DNA from 2 places in the Photobacterium sp. GJ3 genome. Region 1 is predicted to be linked to the other one. Evidence: riboswitches for the same ligand, from Rfam matches in the RefSeq annotation. Region 1 holds a riboswitch; the other holds the start of a gene.
The links. A riboswitch is a leader RNA that binds a small molecule or an ion and turns the genes downstream of it on or off. The one in region 1 is predicted to bind thiamine pyrophosphate.

Region 1 (4,294 bases):
TGCTGGTTGCAGATACGGCAATCGCGAGCGCAGTACGCGCCGGAAAATAAGTCATGTGAACTTCCTTTGTGAATCAATTAAGAGTCAGACTGGCTGTTTTCAGACAGCCAGGGGATGGCGTGTTTTAAGAGTGCATCTGTGATGAAGTACAGTGCGACGGATAACCCGGCTAAGACCAGCAAGGCGGCAAACATTTCGTCAATCATCATCCGGGCATTTGCTTGCAGCATCAGGTAACCCAACCCTTCACTGGCACCCACCCATTCGCCAACCACGGCGCCGATGGGTGCAACAACAACCGCGACGCGAATCCCAGATGCCAGTGCGGGCAGGGCTGCAGGTAATCGGATATGCCAGAGGATTTGCCAGCGGGTGGCATTCATGGTTTTGGCTAAGTCCAGATACCCCTGCGGGGTATGGCGTAATCCGTCAAAACAGCAAGTGGTGACCGGGAAAAAGATGATGATGGCAGCCATAACCACTTTGGATGCAATGCCGTAGCCCAGCCAGAGCATCAGAATGGGTGCCAGCGCAAAAACAGGAATGGCCTGGCTGGCAATTAATACGGGCAGCAACCAGCGCCGTACCGGCGTAAACAGCAACATCAGCAGGGCACAAAACAGGCCGAAAGTGAGCCCGGTGAGCAACCCCAGAAAAATCTCCGTGGCCGTCACCCAAGCATGCCGGAACAGGACATCGTGCTGTTGAATCAGTTTATTGAAGACTGCCAGAGGCTCGGGCAGGATAAATCCAGGCAGTTGAAACACCATCACAACCGCCTGCCAAGCTAATCCGAGCATCAGCAGCGTGATGACAACCCGGAACGCCGGATGCTGCAACAGCCCGCCAGTGGTTTTGACAAATGGACGGGGTTGCTCGATGGGAGCTTGCGTGATCAATTTAGTCATCTTCATTTCCCATCATGGCCAGCGTCGTCATCAATTGGTGTTGTGCATCTGCCATGGCTGCGTTGATGGGTCTGGGGATTTCTCCCTCAGGTGCCCCGAAGGCGGTAAGACGGGCTGGTTTCCCTTGCATCAAAAACAGATGATGACCCAGCCGGAGTGCTTCTTGCGGGTCATGCGTAATCAGGAGCACGGTCCGGTCCTGCAGCAGTTCTGCGGCCAGATCCTGAAGTTTGTAGCGCGTGACGGCATCCAGCGCAGAAAAAGGCTCATCCATGATGACAATGGGTTTTTCCTGCATCAGTGTGCGGACTAAAGCGACGCGTTGGCGCATTCCACCGGAGAGCTCGGATGGACTGGCTTGAGCATAATCTGCCAATCCAACCTGCGCCAGCAAGTGCATGGCACGTGTCTGAGTTTGGGAATTCACTTTTCGTTGCCGGAGTCGATAGCTGAAACAGACGTTATCCATCACATTCAGCCAGGGCAGCAGTAGATCTTGCTGTGCCATGTAAGCGATCTGCGGGCTGACCGGGTGACCGTCAAACGTTGTGACCTGTCCGCGGTACTGAACATCTTCTGGCAACAGATTGGCCAGAAGCCTCAGTAAAGTCGTTTTTCCGCAACCACTCTGACCAAGAATGCAATGCCACTGGCCGGGAAACAGTGTCAAAGACAAATGTTCGAATAAGGGGGTTGAAGCACTCGGGAAATGAAGATAGATATCCGACAAATGCACGCCAGGTCCCTGTATTACACGGTTCATTTGGCTTGCCTGCGTGCTCATGCAAGATCCCCGGACTGCGTCTGAAATGCATGAAAATGATGGACCGGGCCATGACCCTGACCAATCTTTAACTGATCGGCAAATTTCAGCGCTAAAGTCAGGTAGTTTTTCGCTTCTGCGACGGCGCCAGTGCGTGTGTATCCCTGAGCAAGATAGGAGGCAATCGCTGCAGATAATGTGCAGCCAGTGCCATGGGTGTTTTTTGTCTGAATGCGTTGGGTACTGAAGGTGACAATGTCACCTTTGGTGAGTAGGTAATCCGTACTCTGGCTTTCGGTTTCCCAGTGACCGCCCTTGAGTAGCACGGCTTCAGTATCGAGTGATTGTAATTGTGCGATGATTGTTTCTTTGTCACTCGAGTCAACAGAGGGAACTGGCGCCGCATGATTGTCTGACCGGGTGAGCGCAATCGCCTCCGGTAAATTGGGGGTGATGAGGGTTGCTAAAGGCAGAAGTTCAGCTTTCAGCGTTGTGATGGCTTTGGTTTCCAGCAGCAGGTCACCGCTGGTGGCCACCATCACTGGATCAAGGACGATATGCTCAGGCCGATATTGGCGTAGTTTTCGGGCCACAGCCTCAATGACGCCAGCGTCACTAAGCATCCCAATTTTGACTGCTTTGACATTCAGATCACTGAAAACGGCATCTAATTGCGCTTCAACAAAATCAGGAGAGACAGGAAAGATGTCGGTAACGCCCAGAGTATTTTGGGCGGTCAGGGCTGTGATGACAGAGCATGCATATCCACCCGTCGCGGAAATCGCTTTGATATCGGCCTGAATACCAGCGCCGCCACCACTGTCGGATCCGGCGATCGTCAGAACGATAGGCGTTGTGTTGCGGTTTGAAGCGTGTTGGGTTTGTGCTGGCTTGTTCATCTGCTTCCCTTTGCATCAATACCAGTTTGATGGGCAGGGAAGACGTACAGTCGCCAGTGGGCCGAATCGAAAGGGCCATGTTATTGGCAGTTTCGGTGGCAGGCTATCTGCTAGTTCCCTCCGCCAGTGCTAACTGGATCAGGTTCAACGGGTCCCACGATGTGGTCTCAGCCTTCCGGCTCCCCGACTAACGTTACTTTGATTCTTTGATAACGGTTGTGACGCTGAAGAATAATCTCTCAAGCTTGTTATCGCGCGGTCATTCTAACCTTGTTTTTTCTGTGAAAGCAAAAGAATTACGCGAAATTTGTCTGAGTGATTTATTCCTGGCGATTTCAGCCTATGATATCGGTAACCTCATTGAACCGGAGCAAGCTTGTGAATATTCATCATAAAATTAACTATGTAGAGTTTCCTGCCCGCGATATTCAGAAAACAAAAGATTTTTTTCAGTCGGTTTTTGGTTGGTCGTTTACAGACTACGGTGACGAATATACCGCTTTTTCTGATCAGGGGCTGGATGGCGGATTTTATGCTGCGCCTATGAAATCGGACGCCTCGCAAGGGGCGGCACTCATTGTGTTGTTCAGTGATGATCTGGAGGCGACTGAGCAGCAAGTCATTGCAGCTGGAGGTCAGATTATCCGGCCCATTTTTGATTTTCCCGGCGGACGGCGCTTCCATTTCACCGAGCCCAGCGGGAATGAATTTGCAGTGTGGGCAGAACCCCGATAAATGATACTTCATGAAAAGAAAAGAGCTCCTGCACGGAGCTCTTTGATTCATGGATTGCCAGATTAATTTACAGTTGCAACACGGCTGGTCCGCTGGCCGGAAACCGTTCTGATCTGAACACCGGCCGAAGCTGCGGGTGGGTTCAGGGCATCAAAGGTTTGCCAGCTTGCGCCTTGATCGGCCGAGAACTCAATGGTCAGTCCAGGGAATGTGGTATTTGCTTTGAGCACGCCATTTTCAATCACACCACCGGGCACTGGCAGGTTGAAAGCAATACCGGCCTGTTCCAGTTTCGGCAGAACTTTCTGGCCCAGCAGGTTGGCGAAGTGATTGTAGTCGCTGTTCCGTGCGGCTTCATCGGCCGGAATACCAGCATTGTCGTTGGCTTCCCAACTCGCTGTATGCCAGGCACGCTCAGCCAGACCCAGTACACGCGGGAAGGTCATGCCTTCAAACTGATCTTCCGTACGCACCGTTTCTGCCCACAGAGAGCCCTGAAGACCGAGTACATTTTCAGGCTTCAGCAGTTTTTTCACACCAGCGGAAGCCACAACGTCTTCTTTTGTAATCGGTGCACCGGCGCGGGTGAAATCTGCATTGGCAAAGACATCATCCGGCATATAGCCAAAGGTTTTCCGGGTATCGGTGAACCGCGGTGCCCAGTAGTAGCCGCGCTCGTTTGGATCGGGCTCGTACGGGTGGTCGAAGTACAGGTGAGTTGCATGGTTATAGACGACTTTATAATCGTTGTTGGCCAGATTATAAGCGCGATCCGCAACACCCCATTCCCAGATGTTTTGCCATGCGTTCCCCCACAGCGTGGTGTTGGCCATTTCAGAACGAGGATAGACCTGACCATCATGCATCAGACCGTCTTCCCAGCCCGCCATATCCAAGCCATAGTTCGCGGTGATAACGGAAATTCGCTCCACGAAATAACGGCTCAGATCCGAGACACTGTTCACACCATCGGTGTTATTGGCAATAAA
Region 2 (4,294 bases), on a different replicon from region 1:
AACTGGTGAAGCACAGCATAAAGACCAGCCCTGCCACCTGCGGCAATTGCTGACGCAACCGGGGCCAGGCAACCAGCCGGAACAGCGGCCAGCCTTTCATTCCCAGATGCGCAGCAAGCTGATGCTGCTCCGCCGGAATGCCTTCCAGACTTTGCAGGAGTAACCGGCAGGCCAGCGGCAGATTCAAAAAGACATGCGCCAGCAAAATCCCGTTCAGACCATAAATACTGAACGGGAGTTTCATCTCCAGCCCGGCCAGCCCTTGTGCCAGCAGGCCGCTGTTGCCGTAAATCGCCAGCAAGCCAAATACAGCTACGAGCACTGGCAGCACCACGGTCATCGCGAACAGTCGCAATAGCAGAGATCGGCCCGGAAACCGCCGCCGCGACAGGGCGTAAGCGACAGGGATTGCAGGGATGACACTCAGCAGGGTCGAGAGCAGCGCTTGTTTGAAGCTGAATGCAGTGACATGGCGCAGATAGGGGTCCTGCCAGAGGGCCAGCGGGTGTAATGCCGTGGCTTGTCCGAGCAGGGCGCTGAGCGCCCCGCCGACCAGAATCAAAATCAGCCCGGCACTCATCACGCCGGGCAGGCTGGAACGGGAAAGTAACAAGAGAAAACCTATACGATTACTGAGTCAGTGCGGTTTGCCATTCGCGGACCCAGGTTCTGCGCTCTTTGGCGACTTCATCTGCGCTGAACTCCAGCGATTTGGCCGGACGCGTCAGCGTGCTGAAGCCTTCCGGCAGGGCCTGATTCGTCACCGGATACATCCAGTTGCCTGTTGGGATCTCAGACTGGAATCCAGGCGTCAGAATAAAGTTCAGGAACTGATCGGCCAGCGCGTTGTTTTGGGTGTTTTTCAGCTTGGCTGCGACTTCAACCTGCATATAGTGTCCTTCGCTGAAATTGGCAGCTTTATACTTGTCTTCATTCTCGGCAATCAGATGATACGCCGGTGAAGTGGTATACGAGAGCACCAGATCCGTTTCACCATTGAGGAACATGTTATAGGCCTCAGACCAGCCTTTGGTGACGGTGACGGTTTTCTTCGCCAGTTGTTGCCAGGCTTGGGTTGCCTGATCGCCATAAACGGATTTCACCCACAGCATCAGACCCTGACCCGGCGTAGAGGTGCGCGGATCCTGATAAATCAGGTTCAGATCTTCGCGTGTCACCAGCTCTTTCAGGCTGCTGGGGGGATTTTTCAGTTTTTCGCTGTCGTAGATGAAGGCGAAATAACCGTAATCAAAAGGAACAAAGGTATCGTCTTTCCAGCCACCCGGAATGGTCACGGCTGAAGTATCTATAGTGCTGGTGGCCAGCAGGCCTGTTTTCTTAGCCTCGGTCATCAGGTTGTTGTCCAGGCCCAGCAGAACATCTGCTTTGGTCCCTTTACCTTCCAGGCGAACCCGGTTGAGGATAGAGACGCCATCATCCAGCGCAACAAACTTCAGGTCGCAGCCACATTCTTTTTCGAACGCTTTTTCAATGGCCGGACCTGGTCCCCAGTCGGCAGTAAACGAACTGTAGGTATACACGGTTAAGGTGGGTTGTGCGGCGGCCGCTGAAGTTGCTGCAACCATGAAAGGTAAAGCGGTAATGAGGTGTTTCACAAAGCGCTCCTGAGTCCTGACGGGCAGGGAATTCCAATTTCTTCAAGAAGGCGCGGCGTCGAGTGAGTGGGCGGTTTGTCCCGGAAAGACACGGCAAATTGCAATCAGGTGCTTTCCGTTTCTCAATTCCTACGCCAGCATGACCTGGTTCAGGTTCGATGGGTCCCGTGTATTCTCCCGTGATGGGCGAATAACACGATCTCAGTCGGATGACTCCCCATGAGAACGGCTCTCATTGTAAACGGGGCTGCGCACCTTTGCCAGCCACAATGCTGCGTCTGGCCAAAGGTTTGACCCAAGGTCAGACACAGTATCTTGCGGGATCAGCGGGCTTCGTTGAGCCGCCAGTCGTAGTCATATACGGGTTTGTTCAGAGTGACGGGTTGTTCACGATACATGTTCAGGTGCTGTTGTAAGTCTGGCAGCGCACCGAAGTCAGACTGATACCAGTCATAAATCGAGGATAATCGGACTTTTCCACCGGATTCCTGAACGCCTTTGCGGCTGTTGATGAAGCGTGTGGCAGCGGCTTCGAGCTGCGCGTTGAGATTGCTGGCGTTCATTGCTTTCGGCAGCAGATCCGGACAACCCAGGCTGGCACAGTTCACCACATAATGAATGCGTTTGTCCTGCCAGATTGGCCGCAGAATTCTGTGCTCGATATCGTTCAGCGACAACTGCTGTCCATCAATGGTGATCAGCTTTTCATCCCAGGGACCGAAGCTGAGGAAACCGCCCAGTTTGGTGATTGAGCTGATCGGATAGTTGTCCAGAATCACCTTCACCGTCAGTGCGTTGTAGAGGTTCACCCAGTAAGCAAACTGCTCATTTCGGTTCAGCTGGCGCGGATCTTCCGCCGTCAGGGTGTTCAGATAACCGTTCAGCACAACTTTATCGGCTGTCGTCACGGCGGCATAACGGAAACGGGTTTGTTGCGGTGCCACAACCAGATAATGATCCAGCAGGTGTTGCCATGCGCCATGATCAACTGTTTTTGTGCTCTGGGTTTGACTGGCTTGCCAGAACGGCCAGAGATCAGCCTTGGGGGCGGCGAAAGCCGGGAAACTCAGGCTGAGAAAACCCAACAAGAGGAATGTGAGAACAGATTGCCGGCGAAGAATCATGGGAACACCTTTGTCAGTGAGCGATACCCAACAGACCGTGATGCGCACGGATTCTTTCTGAAATCTGGGGTAAAAAAACACCCTGCCGGAGCAGGGTGTCAGCGTCAATCAGAAAGACGGGCGATCAGGCCAGAAATGCCGGGATCCTGCTTTCATAATCTGCGATTTTATCTTCGTGCTGCAACGTGAGCCCGATGTTGTCCAGACCGTTCAGCAGGCAGTGGCGGCGGAACGCGTCGATTTCAAACGAATACGATTTGCCATTGGCGGTGACCGTCATGGTTTCCAGATCGACCGTGATCTCCGCGCCTTCGCTGGCTTCGACATATTGGAACAGTTCGTCGACTTCAGCTTCGGTCAGGCGAACCGGGACCATCTGGTTGTTGATCGAGTTGCCGTAGAAAATGTCGGCAAAGCTCGGCGCGATCATGACTTTGATCCCGTAATCCGCCAGCGACCATGGGGCGTGCTCACGAGACGACCCGCAGCCGAAGTTTTCACGGGCCAGCAAAATGCTTGCCCCCTGATAGCGCGGGTAGTTCAGGACAAATTCCGGATTTGGCTGCTCACCGGCATCGTCCAGAAAACGCCAGTCATGGAACAAATGTTTGCCAAACCCAATCCGGTTTACTTTCTGTAAAAACTGCTTAGGTATGATGGCGTCGGTGTCGACGTTTGCGGCATCCAGCGGCACCACCAGTCCGGTATGTTGTTTGATTCCTGCCATGGTTTTCTTCCTTCTCTGTTAGGCGGTGGCGACGGTTGCTTGGTCCAGCTCGCGGATATCCACGAAGTGACCGGCACAGGCTGCAGCAGCAGCCATGGCGGGACTGACCAGATGAGTCCGGCCATCACGGCCCTGACGACCTTCAAAGTTCCGGTTACTGGTGGACGCGCAGCGCTCCCCGGGACCCAAGCGGTCGTTGTTCATTGCCAGACACATGGAGCAACCCGGCAGACGCCATTCAAAACCGGCTTCGATGAAGATTTTATCCAAACCTTCTTTTTCCGCCTGCGCTTTCACCTGTTCAGAACCCGGGACGACCAGCGCCTGAACATTGGCTGCGACTTTGCGGCCTTTCGCGACGGCTGCCGCGGCCCGCATATCTTCGATGCGAGAGTTGGTGCACGAACCGATGAAAACTTTATCAACCGGAAAATCAGCCAGCTTTTTCCCGGCTTCCAGACCCATATACGCCAGTGCTTTGGCTGCAGAAGCGCGCTCGACCGGATCGCTGAAGCTTTCCGGTGCCGGAATCGGTGCATCGACAGCAATCACTTGTCCCGGGTTGGTGCCCCAGGTGACTTGAGGTTTGATGCTTTGTGCATCCAGCGTCACCACTTTGTCGAACCGGGCGTCCGGATCCGACTTCAGGGTTTGCCAGTAGGCCACGGCAGCGTCGAAATCGGCACCGGTCGGGGCAAACTTGCGGTCCTTGATGTAATCAAAGGTGGTTTGATCCGGCGCGATCAGACCCGCTTTGGCACCCAGCTCAATCGCCATGTTACAGACCGTCATCCGGCCTTCCATCGTCAGATCAGTGATGGCTTCAC

Region 2: linked by a shared signal. The riboswitch ahead of thiB (thiamine ABC transporter substrate binding subunit) and the one ahead of thiD (bifunctional hydroxymethylpyrimidine kinase/phosphomethylpyrimidine kinase) in region 1 are both predicted to bind thiamine pyrophosphate.

What each region holds. Positions count from the first base shown of each region.
Region 1 covers NZ_CP073579.1:585,733-590,026, forward strand. Annotated here, with positions in the region: gene KDD30_RS19495 (ABC transporter substrate-binding protein) at 1-55, opposite strand, end outside; gene KDD30_RS19500 (ABC transporter permease) at 78-908, opposite strand; gene KDD30_RS19505 (ABC transporter ATP-binding protein) at 901-1,671, opposite strand; gene thiD (bifunctional hydroxymethylpyrimidine kinase/phosphomethylpyrimidine kinase) at 1,689-2,570, opposite strand; TPP riboswitch at 2,669-2,766, opposite strand; gene KDD30_RS19515 (VOC family protein) at 2,949-3,305, shown strand; gene KDD30_RS19520 (family 20 glycosylhydrolase) at 3,368-4,294, opposite strand, start outside.
Region 2 covers NZ_CP073578.1:240,046-244,339, forward strand. Annotated here, with positions in the region: gene thiP (thiamine/thiamine pyrophosphate ABC transporter permease ThiP) at 1-613, opposite strand, end outside; gene thiB (thiamine ABC transporter substrate binding subunit) at 630-1,586, opposite strand; TPP riboswitch at 1,725-1,846, opposite strand; gene KDD30_RS01200 (DUF547 domain-containing protein) at 1,940-2,740, opposite strand; gene leuD (3-isopropylmalate dehydratase small subunit) at 2,865-3,467, opposite strand; gene leuC (3-isopropylmalate dehydratase large subunit) at 3,486-4,294, opposite strand, start outside.